3 regions of the Fictibacillus sp. 26RED30 genome follow, and region 3 is predicted to be linked to each of the others. Evidence: riboswitches for the same ligand, from Rfam matches in the RefSeq annotation. Region 3 holds a riboswitch; each other region holds the start of a gene.
What was found. A riboswitch is a leader RNA that binds a small molecule or an ion and turns the genes downstream of it on or off. The one in region 3 is predicted to bind lysine.

Region 1 (4,271 bases), 390 kb from region 3:
TGTAAAACAAAAATTAATGTTGCTACCAGATCAACCTGGTTGCTATCTTATGAAGAATGAGTTTGGGAAAGTTATTTATGTAGGTAAGGCGAAAGTGTTGAAGAATCGTGTGAAATCTTATTTCTCGGGGACACATGATGGTAAAACTCAAAGACTTGTTAGTGAGATCAGAGATTTTGAATACATTGTAACTTCTACTGAGATGGAAGCATTAGTTCTAGAGATGAATTTAATTAAAAAGCATGACCCTCGTTATAACGTTATGCTAAAAGATGATAAGAGCTATCCATACTTAAAAATCACTGCTGAAAAACAACCAAGACTTCTATATATACGGAAGATAAAAAAAGATGGCGGAAAATATTTTGGTCCGTTTGTGAATGCTTATGCTGCCCAAGAAACGAAAAAGCTTTTAGACCGTATTTTTCCACTTCGTAAATGTGATACGATGCCAAAAAGAGTGTGTTTGTATTATCATATCGGTCAATGTTTAGGTCCTTGCGTATATGATGTTACAGAACAAGAAAATAAACAGATGGTAGATGGCATCGTGAAATTTCTTAATGGCGGCTATCAGGATGTTAAAAATGAGTTGTCAGAAAAGATGCTCGAAGCCTCTGAAGCATTAAATTTTGAACGCGCAAAAGAGCTGCGAGACCAGATACAGCACATTGAAGCTGTTATGGAGAAGCAAAAGATGATGACAGCAGATTTAGTCGATCGAGACGTTTTTGGTTATCATTTCGATAAAGGATGGATGTGTGTACAAGTCTTTTTCATTAGGCAAGGAAAAGTGATTGCTAGAGATATTTCGGTATTCCCTTTTTATGGAGAAGCGAATGAAGACTTGCTAACCTTTATTGGTCAGTTCTATCTGCAAAAAAATCACCTTCTTCCTAAAGAGATTCTCCTTCCACAAGAAGTGGATGCTAATCTTGTATCCGAACTTCTTCAAGTGAAAGTATTGCAGCCGAAAAAAGGACAAAAGAAAGAGCTTGTGGAATTAGCTACTAAAAACGCGTCTTTAGCTCTTCACGAGAAATTTGCCCTGATCGAGCAAGATGAGGCGAGAACGATCAAAGCCGTTGAGAACCTTGGTGAGAGAATTGGGATTGCTGCACCTTATCGTATTGAAGCGTTCGATAACTCGAATATTCATGGAACAGACCCTGTTTCTGCCATGGTTGTTTTTGTTGACGGAAAACCGTACAAAAAGGATTATCGAAAATATAAGATCAAATCTGTGGAAGGTCCAGATGATTATGCTTCCATGAAGGAAGTTGTTCGCAGAAGATATACAAGACTATTGAGGGAAGAAGGAGAGCTTCCTAGTCTTATTCTGATCGATGGCGGAAAAGGGCAAATATCTGCGGCTCAAGATGTATTAGAGAACGAGCTTAACTTATTTATTCCAGTAGCAGGTCTATCGAAAGATGAAAAGCATAGAACCTCACAGCTTTGGATTGGGGATCCTCCTGAAATGATACACTTGGCTCGAAACAGTCAGGAATTCTATCTTCTGCAACGAATTCAAGATGAAGTTCACAGGTTCGCGATCTCCTTCCATCGAAAAGTTCGCTCTAAAAGCATGTTCGAATCAACATTAGACAGCATCGCTGGAATCGGTGACAAACGCAAAAAGATGCTGCTTCGCCACTTTGGATCGTTAAAAAAGTTAAAAGAAGCTTCTGTTGATGAGATTCAAGCAGCAGGTGTGCCTAAACCAGTAGCCGAGCTTATTGAAAAAGCATTTTTATCAAATGAGTAGTTGCAGCTATTGAGTAACTTTGTTAAAATAAATCCAACTTTATAAATATGCCATGCTTCGTATGAAGTGATGGTAGAGGAGCAGGAACCAATAGTAACCCATCTGAAGAGAAGAAGCTCTAGTGATGATGGAGGAAAGGGGATTCTTGCCGAAGTGTAAAAGGACTTCTAGCCTTTTATGCTGGACCTGTATTGAAGAAATACAGAGCTGTCACACAAGTCCCCCCAGGGTTTGTGTGGAGGACTATCTCACGAGGGGGAACAAACTTGGCTTGCTACGGATTATAGCAACAATAGGGTTTTTCCTTATTGTTGCTTTTTTGTATTTACTTTCAAATAAGAAGGTATACGTGCACCGTCAACAAAGTCTTCTAATAAAAGAGATAGAATCTTACAACAAGAAGGGATTGGAGTATATGGGGAGAATCGTTCAAAAATTTGGTGGAACTAGTGTAGGCTCAGTTGAGCGAATACAAAATGTTGCAAAACGAATCATCCATGAAGTAGATGCAGGAAATGAAGTCGTGGTTGTGGTTTCAGCGATGGGCAAAACAACGGATGAACTCGTAAAGCTTGCTACAGATATCAGTCAGAACCCTTCTAAACGGGAAATGGATATGCTACTTACGACTGGTGAACAGATTACGATTGCCTTATTGACGATGGCTCTGCATCAAGAAGGATATAAAGCTCAATCATTAACCGGATGGCAAGCGGGTATTCAAACCGAAGATGCCTTTTCAAATGCAAGAATACTAGACATCGATTCAGAGCGCGTATCTTCTCTATTAAAAGATGGCCATATCGTGGTTGTCGCAGGTTTTCAAGGGCTGATTCCTGAAACAAAGGATATTGCAACGCTTGGTAGAGGTGGATCTGATACAACAGCCGTTGCGCTAGCGGCAGCCTTAAAAGCCGATCGATGTGACATCTATACCGATGTGACGGGTGTATATACGACGGATCCGCGTGTAGTGGATTCAGCTAGAAAACTACCTTCGATCTCTTATGATGAGATGTTAGAGATGGCGAACCTTGGTGCTGGCGTTTTACATCCGAGAGCGGTTGAGTTTGCTAAAAACTATAGTATTACATTAGAAGTAAGGTCTAGCATGAGTGAAGAACGTGGAACATTAGTTGAGGAGGAAGTGTCTATGGAACAAAATTTAATGGTTAGAGGTCTTGCGTTTGAAGGAAACATAACAAAAATTACGGTCTCTTCAGTTCCCAATGAAATACACGCGTTAGCGGAACTGTTTACTATTTTGGCATCGAACGGCATCAATGTAGACATCATCATTCAGAATGTCCTAAATGAAGAAAAAACGAATATTTCGTTCTCGATTGAATCAAACTCATTATCTGCTACACAAGAAGTACTTGCTGCGCATCAAGGGAAATTAGGATTCGAATCGATCAGTTATGAACAAGGTCTTGCAAAAGTGTCAATCGTTGGCTCAGGCATGATCTCAAATCCTGGCGTTGCCGCTAAAATGTTTAAAGCTCTTTCAGACGAAGATATTATGATAAAAATGGTAAGCACTTCTGAGATTAAAGTATCAACCGTCGTGAAACAAGAAGATATGATTAAGTCGATAGAAACGCTGCATGATGTGTTTGAGCTAGATGCTCGTGTTCCCGTTCAGAACACATAGGACCAAACATTGAAAAAAGCCGGCAATACGCCGGCTTTTGTTATTCAATCGTATCTTTTTTGTCCCATTGAACAGTAATAAAAACTTTGTTTCGTTTTGTAGATTCTAAAGCTTCTGTTGTGCATTTTTTTTGTAGCTGAACTTGTTCAGCGAGGAAGCCTGCTTCTAGGCTGAACGTTTGATGATTGAAGTTTTCCATTCGCTGCATGATCAGTTGAGAGTTTAAAGAGAAATTCATCTCAGTTTTCGAAGCTTCGATCATTTCAAGAGTGCCCCAGCCTGCTTCAACAAAAAAAGCGTGAACTTCTTCCATCGTATGTAAAGGATATTTTCTAGCCAAGTGTCTTCCTGCCCAATAGAGAATATTTCGTTCTTGTTTGCCAAGAAGTTCAGGCAACAAATCGCTTCGAAGGATCTCATACCCAAAAGCTGAAACAGAAAGCTGTTCTACAGGGGTGTTATCATCCTTTGTCTTTTGTTTAAACATTCTGCATCCCTTCTTTCTAATTTTTATTATAACGGGAAAGCGGTTTAAACTCTATAGCAACTATCGGTATTTGTCGAAAATCTTAAACCTCCAAAAGCGTTGATGTATCAAGAAAATTTACGTATTTAGTTGTTAGCGTTTTCTTGACGGTGTCAAACGATGGGAGTAAAATGGACATGTTGCTAGTTAATTAAGCTAATTGTTTAACACTCATCCTCTAAAAGAGGAAACTTAAAACGCTTACATGTGGAGAGGAACAAAGATTAGCAGCCAGAGAGAGGCTAAATTTGAAGGGGGCAAGAGAATGGCTGGCAGTAGAGATTTTATTAACAGAAGGATTCATTCATTATTAGGAGTAATTC
Region 2 (4,271 bases), 680 kb from region 3:
GAGTATCTTTGATTTTACTTATGAAGACTTTGAACTTGTTGACTATGAGGCACATCCACATATTAAAGGTGTGGTGAGCGTATGATCTCGTTTGTTGTAGCGATGGATGAAAATCGCGCGATCGGTAAAGACAATGATCTACCGTGGTACTTGCCTAACGATCTCAAGCATTTTAAAAACGTAACGATGGGAAAGCCGATCGTGATGGGTCGTAAAACGTATGAATCTATCGGCAAGCCTTTGCCTGGTCGAGAGAATATCGTAGTAACAAGAGATGAGCAGTATCAAGCTGAGGGAACGACGGTCGTTCATTCTGTCGACGAAGTCATTCAAAAAGAAACAGAAGAACTATGTGTGATCGGGGGAACGGAAATCTTTAAGCTGTTCCTGCCTGTTGCAGATCGCTTGTATGTCACAGAGATCCACCACACCTTTGATGCTGATACGTTTTTTCCAGAAATCAATCGTGAGGAATGGAAGGAAGTTTCCCGTAAACCAGGTGTTGTAGATGAAAAGAACAAATATCATCACGATTTTGTAGTCTACGAAAAAAATTAAAACCATAAAGTTTGAATGAGCCCCCCTCTTGTCTGCATACATATGTATATGTAGATAAAGGGGGGTTACCTTTTGCTTAAGCGCAGAAAAATGAAACTTCGAAAAGGGCCACTTCCATTCCGATTTGTACTATTGATCTCATTTATTCTGTTTACTTTTATAACGATTCAAGGGCTATGGCTTGTAAACAAAGGGATCGAACCAACACTTATGTTGATTGCTCAAAAGAAAACGGAAGAAATCGCCGCACTTGCAATAAGTGAAGCGATCGACAATGAAATTTTAGGGCCTTCGGAAATGAATGACATCATCGAATATAAAACCGATACAGAAGGAAATGTCGTCTTTGCTGGAATCAATCAGAGTGTAGTCAACCAGGTTGCCAACCAGTCACAAAAAGTCGTTCAAAAATACCTGAAGGAAATAGAAGAAGGAAAAGCTCACGAAGTAATAACCAATGATGAGTTAGGAATAACAGCCTATAAGAACGAACCGGGTGTTATTATGGAAATACCTCTTGGGCAAGCAACAAGAAACTCTCTCCTAGCTAACTTAGGGCCGAAAATTCCTATCAAATTTATGCTGATTGGTGAAGCGAACACAGATATTGAAGAGAAAATAGAGAATTCAGGGATCAACAATACGTGGATCAATATTGATATTGTAGTCACAGTCAAAACGAGGATCGTAATTCCTTTTGCGACAGAAACGACAGTTGTAAAAAGGCCAATAAAGATAACAGCACAATTTATTAAAGGAGAAGTTCCTGTCTATTATAATCAATCAGGAGATCCTATTCAGCCGACTGTGCCGATTACACCAGACTTAAAAGAAAAGGAATCTCATGATGAATTGGAGCCTTCTGAGGATAGCCCTACAGAAGAAACGGGTGAGGATGAAGCAGCAGAATAAATGTATTTCCTTCATTTAACAATTCCTGTTTAGGTTGACCATTCGTCCTAGTTTGTTATAATTAGTATTGAATTGAAAATTTTATATGTCTTTAAGCCTATCACCGATGGGGTAGAGGAGCGGATTTTATAAGTACTTTTTCAGAGAGTGACGTCTGTGAAGAAAAAGAAAAGGAACTTCCGCCGAAGCAAAAGTAAACCGTCTGTTCACTTTTGCTGGGTTTACACTAAACAAGTGTAAAACTGTCACTGCTTGGGAATTAAAAGCAGTGGAGGACTACTGATCGATGAGGAAAACCATAAATTACTTATGTGATTGATAGCAGGTTATTTCCTTGTCTATTGATCGCTTTTTATTTTGTCCTTTTTTCCTCGACGTCCTGTAAGAACTCCTCAATATCGATGGCTAAATAAAAGAAGGAGGAACATCATGGAATTTGAGAATTCGATTTATTCGTTAATACCACCCGTATTGGCAATCTTGATGGTTGTTCTAACGCGAAGAGTGTTAGTCTCATTAGGAGCTGGGATCCTAGCGGGGGCATTATTGCTTCACGATTTTAGTATTGTAGCTACACTGAAAGAAATTGGTACGATTGTGAAAGGGCACTTTATTTCAGACGGTGCATTAAATGAGTGGAATGTTTATATTCTTCTGTTCTTATTAATCTTAGGAATGATGACGAGCATTATCTCTTTAGCAGGTGGAAGCCGAGCTTTTGGAGAGTGGGCCATTTCTAGAGTGAAAACGAGAAGAGGTGCACAGCTTTTAACGGTTGTGTTTGGACTCGTCATTTTTATTGATGACTATTTTAATTCGTTGGCTGTCGGAAATGTAAGTAGACCTATTACTGACCGACATCGCATCTCGCGTGCGAAACTGGCATATTACCTTGATTCAACTGCAGCGCCAGTGTGTGTAATCTCACCTGTTTCAAGTTGGGGAGCGTACATTATCGGTATTATCGGAACGATCTTTGCTACACATGAGATCACAAATATGTCTGCGTTTAGTGCTTTTATTCAAATGATTCCAATGAATTTTTATGCAGTGTTTGCGTTAATCCTAGTATTTGCTGTAGCGTATTTTCAACTTGATTTTGGACCGATGAAAAAACATGAGGAAACAGCTCTTGCTACAGGAGAAGTGATTGCAGCTGATAAAAAAGCTGCAATCGGAGAAGGTATTAAGCTCGAAGAAAGTGACAAAGGAAAAGTAGGAGACCTTGTTTGGCCAATCGTAATCTTGATTATTTCAACGGTTGGATTCATGATCTATACAGGTATTCAAAATGTGAAGGGGCTAGAAGAACCAACGGCCATCACACTTTTATCTATTTTTGAGAATACCGATGTACCAAAATCATTAGTATATGGTGGTCTGCTTGGTTTAGCTTCTGCTATATTGTTCTTCCTTCCAAAGAAGATGGGTGCTGCATCCTTAGGAAAAGGACTGGGACGCGGTATTCAATCTATGATCGGTGCTGTTACGATCTTGCTTTTTGCATGGACGATCATCTCTATCATCGATAGCTTAGGAACAGGGACGTATCTAGCAGGGTTAGTTGATCAGCATATGAATTTAGCTTATCTGCCGTTTGTTCTTTTTGTACTGTCAGGGCTAATGGCTTTTGCGACAGGAACTTCATGGGGGACATTTGGAGTAATGCTGCCGATCGCAGCAGAAATTTCAGCTTCTACAAATATTGAGTTAATGCTTCCTGTTCTTGCTGCAGTACTAGCGGGATCTGTTTTTGGTGACCATTGTTCCCCAATATCAGATACTACAATCCTTTCTTCAACAGGAGCGGGAAGTCATCACATCGATCACGTCATGACCCAGCTTCCTTATAGCCTAGTGGCTGCTGGAGTGTCTGCCGTTGGTTATCTTGCCCTTGGGTTCACAGAAAGTGTTTGGATCGGCCTCTTCGCATCTGCTGTAATATTTATCTTAGCACTCTTCTTGATTAAAAAAGTATCTAGTAAAAATAGCATTAGTGATCAATCTTTAAAGGCTTAATTTTTGAAAGTGTCTGGTAGTTAACCAGGCACTTTTTCTTATATTTATACGACTTTTTCCCCCTTATTCCGACAAAATAACTAAAAACATTTTGACGATTATCATGTTTTGTAATATACTGAACACAGAATTATCAGAAAAAAGTAACAATTGTAAACTTTTCGACTTCATAAAAAGGGGGATACAACAATGGAAAATAGGCAGCAATGGGGAAGCCGCTATGGGTTTATATTAGCAGCGGTCGGCTCAGCAATCGGCCTAGGCAATATCTGGAGATTTCCAGCAGTTGCTTATGAGAACGGTGGAGGAGCATTCTTCATCCCATATCTTATAGCACTTTTAACGGCAGGGATTCCCTTACTAATCCTAGAATTTACGCTAGGTCATAAGTACCGTGGATCTGCTCCACTTTCTTATTTCCGACTTCACAAAAAAGCGGAGTGGCTAGGATGGTGGCAAGTATTTGTAGCATTTGTTATTTCTACTTACTACGCGGTAATCATCGCTTGGGCGATTAAGTATTCTATTTACTCATTAAACTTAACTTGGGGGGACAAGCCTTCTGACTTCTTCTACGGTGAAGTCCTTCAATTAAGCAAGACGCCTGGTGACTTGGGTGGTATCGTACCAGGTATTCTGATCGCACTTCTAATCGTGTGGGTTGTTACGCTTCTTGTTCTTTATAAAGGTGTATCGAAAGGAATCGAGCGTTTTAACAAAATTTTTATTCCAGCTTTAGTTATTATGTTTACGTTAATTGTTATTCGTGCCGTAACGCTCGA
Region 3 (4,271 bases):
AACCTTTTTTTGAACTACTCGATAAAAGTATACAAAAAGTCGAGCAACAGCAACCTTTTGAGTCGATAGCTCTTCCACTGTCAACTGATCTATTGAACGTATGTTTATTAAAAGCTGGTGTGACTGAAGAAGAGTGGTCTTTATCATCCAGAGTGGATGAAAACATCGTTCATAAGCACTCTTTAAGAGACCGATCTACGGTTATTGATGAACGAAATAGACAAAAACTCATGAAAAACAGAAATGTATAATTGCCAAAAACATAAAAAAAGCTTCGGAGTAATCCGGAGCTTTTCTTATTTGGAACTTATTCTTCCCAAACTTTAACTTCTTTCATTACATCGCCTTGTTTAATGCGAAGTACTGTTTCCAAACCTTCTGTAACTTGTCCAAAAACAGTATGAACACCGTTCAAGTGCGGTTGTGGCTCGTGTACGATAAAGAATTGGCTTCCACCTGTATCGCGGCCAGCATGCGCCATTGAAAGAGACCCCGCTACGTGCTTATGTGGGTTCCCTTCTGTTTCACAAGGAATAGAATAACCAGGGCCGCCAGCTCCAGTTCCTGTTGGATCTCCACCTTGAGCTACAAATCCAGGGATAACACGGTGGAACGTTACACCGTTGTAAAAGCCTTCGTTTGCAAGTTTTTCAAAGTTTTCTACTGTTCCAGGTGCTTCTTCTTGGTACAGATCAAATACAATTTTTTCGCCGTTTTCAAATTCAATTGAACCTTTTTTCATAAAAAACAGGCCTCCTTCTACTTCATTCAACTACCATTGTACGGTTAAATGTCTGCTCCGTAAACTAATTTACACAAAAACATTCGTTTTTAATGGAACATCATTCTTGATGAGGTCTTCATATGTTTCCCGCTTCACTACAAGCTGTTCTTCACCGTTCTCTACAAACACAACAGCTGGCCGCTGAATGCGATTATAATTGCTCGCCATACTATAACCGTAAGCTCCCGTACATGAAACGGCTAATAAGTCGTTATCACAAACTTCAGGAAGTTCAATATCCCAGATTAACATGTCGCCACTCTCACAGCATTTTCCTGCGATCGAAACAGTTTGTGTTGGTTCTTCGTTCATCTTATTCGCTACGAATGCTTCATATTTAGCTTGATAGAGTGCAGGACGAATGTTATCTGTCATCCCACCATCAATGGACACATAATGCCTAACTCCTTCGATCTCTTTTTGAGACCCGATCGAATAGATCGTCGTACCCGCATCACCTACGAGTGAACGTCCTGGTTCAATCCAAAGTTCAGGCAGATCTTTCCCTTCAAAGTGAATCATCTGTTTCTTCACTTCTTCAATCATGGCCGTAACGTATTGTTCAGGAGAAAGCGGTGTATCCTCTGACGTATATTGAATACCGAACCCACCTCCAAGATTTACGACACTTGGAAAATAGTTAAAGTTTTCTTCCCACTTTTTAAAATGCCTGAACAACTTTTCAATCGCCAGAGTGAATCCTTCTGTTTCAAAGATTTGAGATCCAATATGACAATGAATCCCCAAAACGCGAAAGCCTTCAAATGCAAGTACTTCTTGAAGTGCTCTGTCTCCTTGACCATTCCCTAAATCAAATCCAAACTTAGAATCTTCCTGACCTGTTATGATGTAATCATGGGTATGGGCTTCAATTCCTGGAGTTAAACGCAGTAAGATGTCTACTTTTTTGCTAAGCTTGCTGCTCAGCATTTTTAATAAGGAGATCTCATGAAAGTTATCTACTACAATACAACCGACTCCAGCTGTAAGTGCAAATTCTAATTCTGATAAGCTCTTGTTGTTTCCATGAAAATGAATTCTTTCAGGTGGGAATTCAGCTTGAAGTGCCGTATAAAGTTCTCCACCTGAAACTACATCCAGACTTAATCCTTCCTGTTCGATAAGCTGAAACATGGCGATGGAAGAAAAGGCTTTTGAGGCATATGCTACTTGATACCCTACCCCATTTTCCTCGAATGCTTTTTTAAAGCCTCTTGCTCTATTTTTTATCAAGGACAAATCATACAAATATAGCGGTGTTCCGTATTTTTTCGCTAGATCTACCGTATCTAAACCACCGATCCATAGATGTTGATTATCTCCAATTTTTGATGTTCCGTGTAAATTCACAAAAAATCCCCTCTCGTTGTTGATAGAGAATTCAATCCCGACAAATACAAAAGACAGCCGCAACTAAGGCAGGCTGTCAAAAACCGTACCCTCATGTCGGAATAGCTCTCCACTACAGTTGTAGTGACAGTCCGTTGCTTATTCAGCAACGGCCCAGCATAAAAAGAGATGGAACTCTTTTTACACTTCGGCAAATTGACCTTTCAACATATTTCATCGTCATCCATGAACTCCATATGCTACTCATTCGTTTTGCGCCTCTACCTCATATGAGGCATATTTAATTAGTTATGAATTTAACACAATTTTCAACAATCAGCAAGGGACAGATTAATTAGTTGGCTGTTTTTTGGTGTTCTGCGGATGTACAATGCTAGGTCGAACTTTTGATAGCGGAACAGCTATTCGAACGACAATCTGTAAAAACGCTTTTGGATTAAACGGTAAGAGCGGCCACAAGTAAGGTGTGTTCAAATTTTTGATCGTTGCCATATAGAGAACCAACAATGTGAATCCGATAATAAATCCTGGTACTTTAAACAACATAACCATCGCAATCAAGAAAAGCCGCAGGACTTTATTTGCGATACTCAGCTCATAACTTGGTGTGGAGAAGGATCCGATCGCTGCTATCGCAACATATAGAATAACTTCAGGCACGAATAATCCTACATCTATTGCGATCTGCCCGATCAATACGGCTGCGATCAGACCCATGGCGGTCGATAGTGCACTCGGTGTATGGATGGCCGCTAGCCTTAATATATCAATCCCGATCTCCGCGAAGATAATCTGGAGAAACAGTGGGATGTTCGTGTGTTTATTCGGGCCGATAAAATCAATGAAAGGCGGTAATAATTGCTCTTCCATCGAAAACAAAAGCCACATCGGTACTAAGAATACTGAAGCCATCATGCCTGTAAAACGGGTCCATCTTAAAAAAGCACCTATAAATGGAGTCTGCCTAAACTCTTCTGCATGCTGTACGTGATGAAAGAGTGTAGTAGGTGTGATGATAACACTTGGCGATGTATCTGTGATGATTAATACATGACCTTCCATCAAATGCTGTGCAGCAACATCTGGTCTTTCTGTATACCGGACTAAGGGAAACGGATTCCAACCTTGTTTTACAATAAACTCTTCGATCGTCTTATCTGCCATTGGAATCCCGTCGATCTCAATAGAGTTAAGCTCTTTTCTAATAAGGTCAACGAGACCGGGATCTGCCACATCTTGAATATAAGCGAGACATACATCCGTTTTAGAGCGTTCACCCACTTGAAGAATTTCGTGTCGTAATCGTTCATCTCGTATACGTCTTCTTGTAAGAGCAGTATTGATAATAATATTTTCCGTGTATCCATCACGGGCTCCCCTCACCACTTTCTCAATGTCCGGCTCTTCTGGTGATCTTCCTGGATAACTTCTTACATCCACAACAAATGCTTCTTCTTCTCCGTCAATGAATATAACGATCAGACCTGAAAGCATACGGTCTACAGCTTCATCTAACGATTTCGTAATCTCTACTTGCTGATGTGCGAGATGATTATGTACAAGATCTTTTACTTTACTCGGCGCGCGATGACCATGATCCATATCCATTAGTTCGCGGTAGATCATGATGATGAACTCACTGTCGCAAAGTCCCGTACAATAATACAGCTGAAGTTCCTTTTTTAAGACAAAGATCTTTCTGACACCAACATCAAAACTCACACCAATACCCAAACGCTCTTTTAAAAACCTTTCCGTATCTTCAATGTTCTTACTAATCGGTGTTTTATTTTTTTCGGTTGCCAATTGATTCGCTCCTTTCTAAAATAAGTTGAATCGCTTTTACTGTAATCGGAGCTCCCTTTTCAACAGAATCAAAGCCTGCCATTTTTCCGATATCCCCGACACCGACTACGAAAGGAAGGTTTAATTCATCGAGGATATAGACGGTGTCTCCGTTAATCCTGCCTGTTTCAAGATCTGGAATTCCACTCTTATCAATACCGAACTCTGTTAGTTCTCCATATCGATCCATAGAACAGTGAACTTTTGTCCATTCTGTAAAATGCGTTTTGGAAGCTACGGCTACAGCACCAATCACATCAATATCTTTCTGCTGATGAATATATCTCATCGC

Region 1: another riboswitch for lysine. It lies ahead of IHV11_RS03430 (aspartate kinase); the one in region 3 lies ahead of lysA (diaminopimelate decarboxylase).
Region 2: another riboswitch for lysine. It lies ahead of IHV11_RS01985 (Na+/H+ antiporter NhaC family protein); the one in region 3 lies ahead of lysA (diaminopimelate decarboxylase).

What each region holds. Positions count from the first base shown of each region.
Region 1 is NZ_JACZDV010000001.1:696,634-700,904, forward strand. It holds gene uvrC (excinuclease ABC subunit UvrC) at 17-1,768, shown strand; lysine riboswitch at 1,834-2,022, shown strand; gene IHV11_RS03430 (aspartate kinase) at 2,184-3,422, shown strand; gene IHV11_RS03435 (YslB family protein) at 3,463-3,909, opposite strand; gene IHV11_RS03440 (succinate dehydrogenase cytochrome b558 subunit) at 4,214-4,271, shown strand, end outside.
Region 2 is NZ_JACZDV010000001.1:410,024-414,294, forward strand. It holds gene IHV11_RS01970 (thymidylate synthase) at 1-85, shown strand, start outside; gene IHV11_RS01975 (dihydrofolate reductase) at 82-558, shown strand; gene yunB (sporulation protein YunB) at 631-1,470, shown strand; lysine riboswitch at 1,575-1,757, shown strand; gene IHV11_RS01985 (Na+/H+ antiporter NhaC family protein) at 1,900-3,489, shown strand; gene IHV11_RS01990 (sodium-dependent transporter) at 3,679-4,271, shown strand, end outside.
Region 3 is NZ_JACZDV010000001.1:1,088,563-1,092,833, reverse strand. It holds gene IHV11_RS05530 (DUF309 domain-containing protein) at 1-251, shown strand, start outside; gene IHV11_RS05525 (peptidylprolyl isomerase) at 308-742, opposite strand; gene lysA (diaminopimelate decarboxylase) at 812-2,134, opposite strand; lysine riboswitch at 2,229-2,405, opposite strand; gene IHV11_RS05515 (spore germination protein) at 2,465-3,940, opposite strand; gene IHV11_RS05510 (stage V sporulation protein AE) at 3,921-4,271, opposite strand, start outside.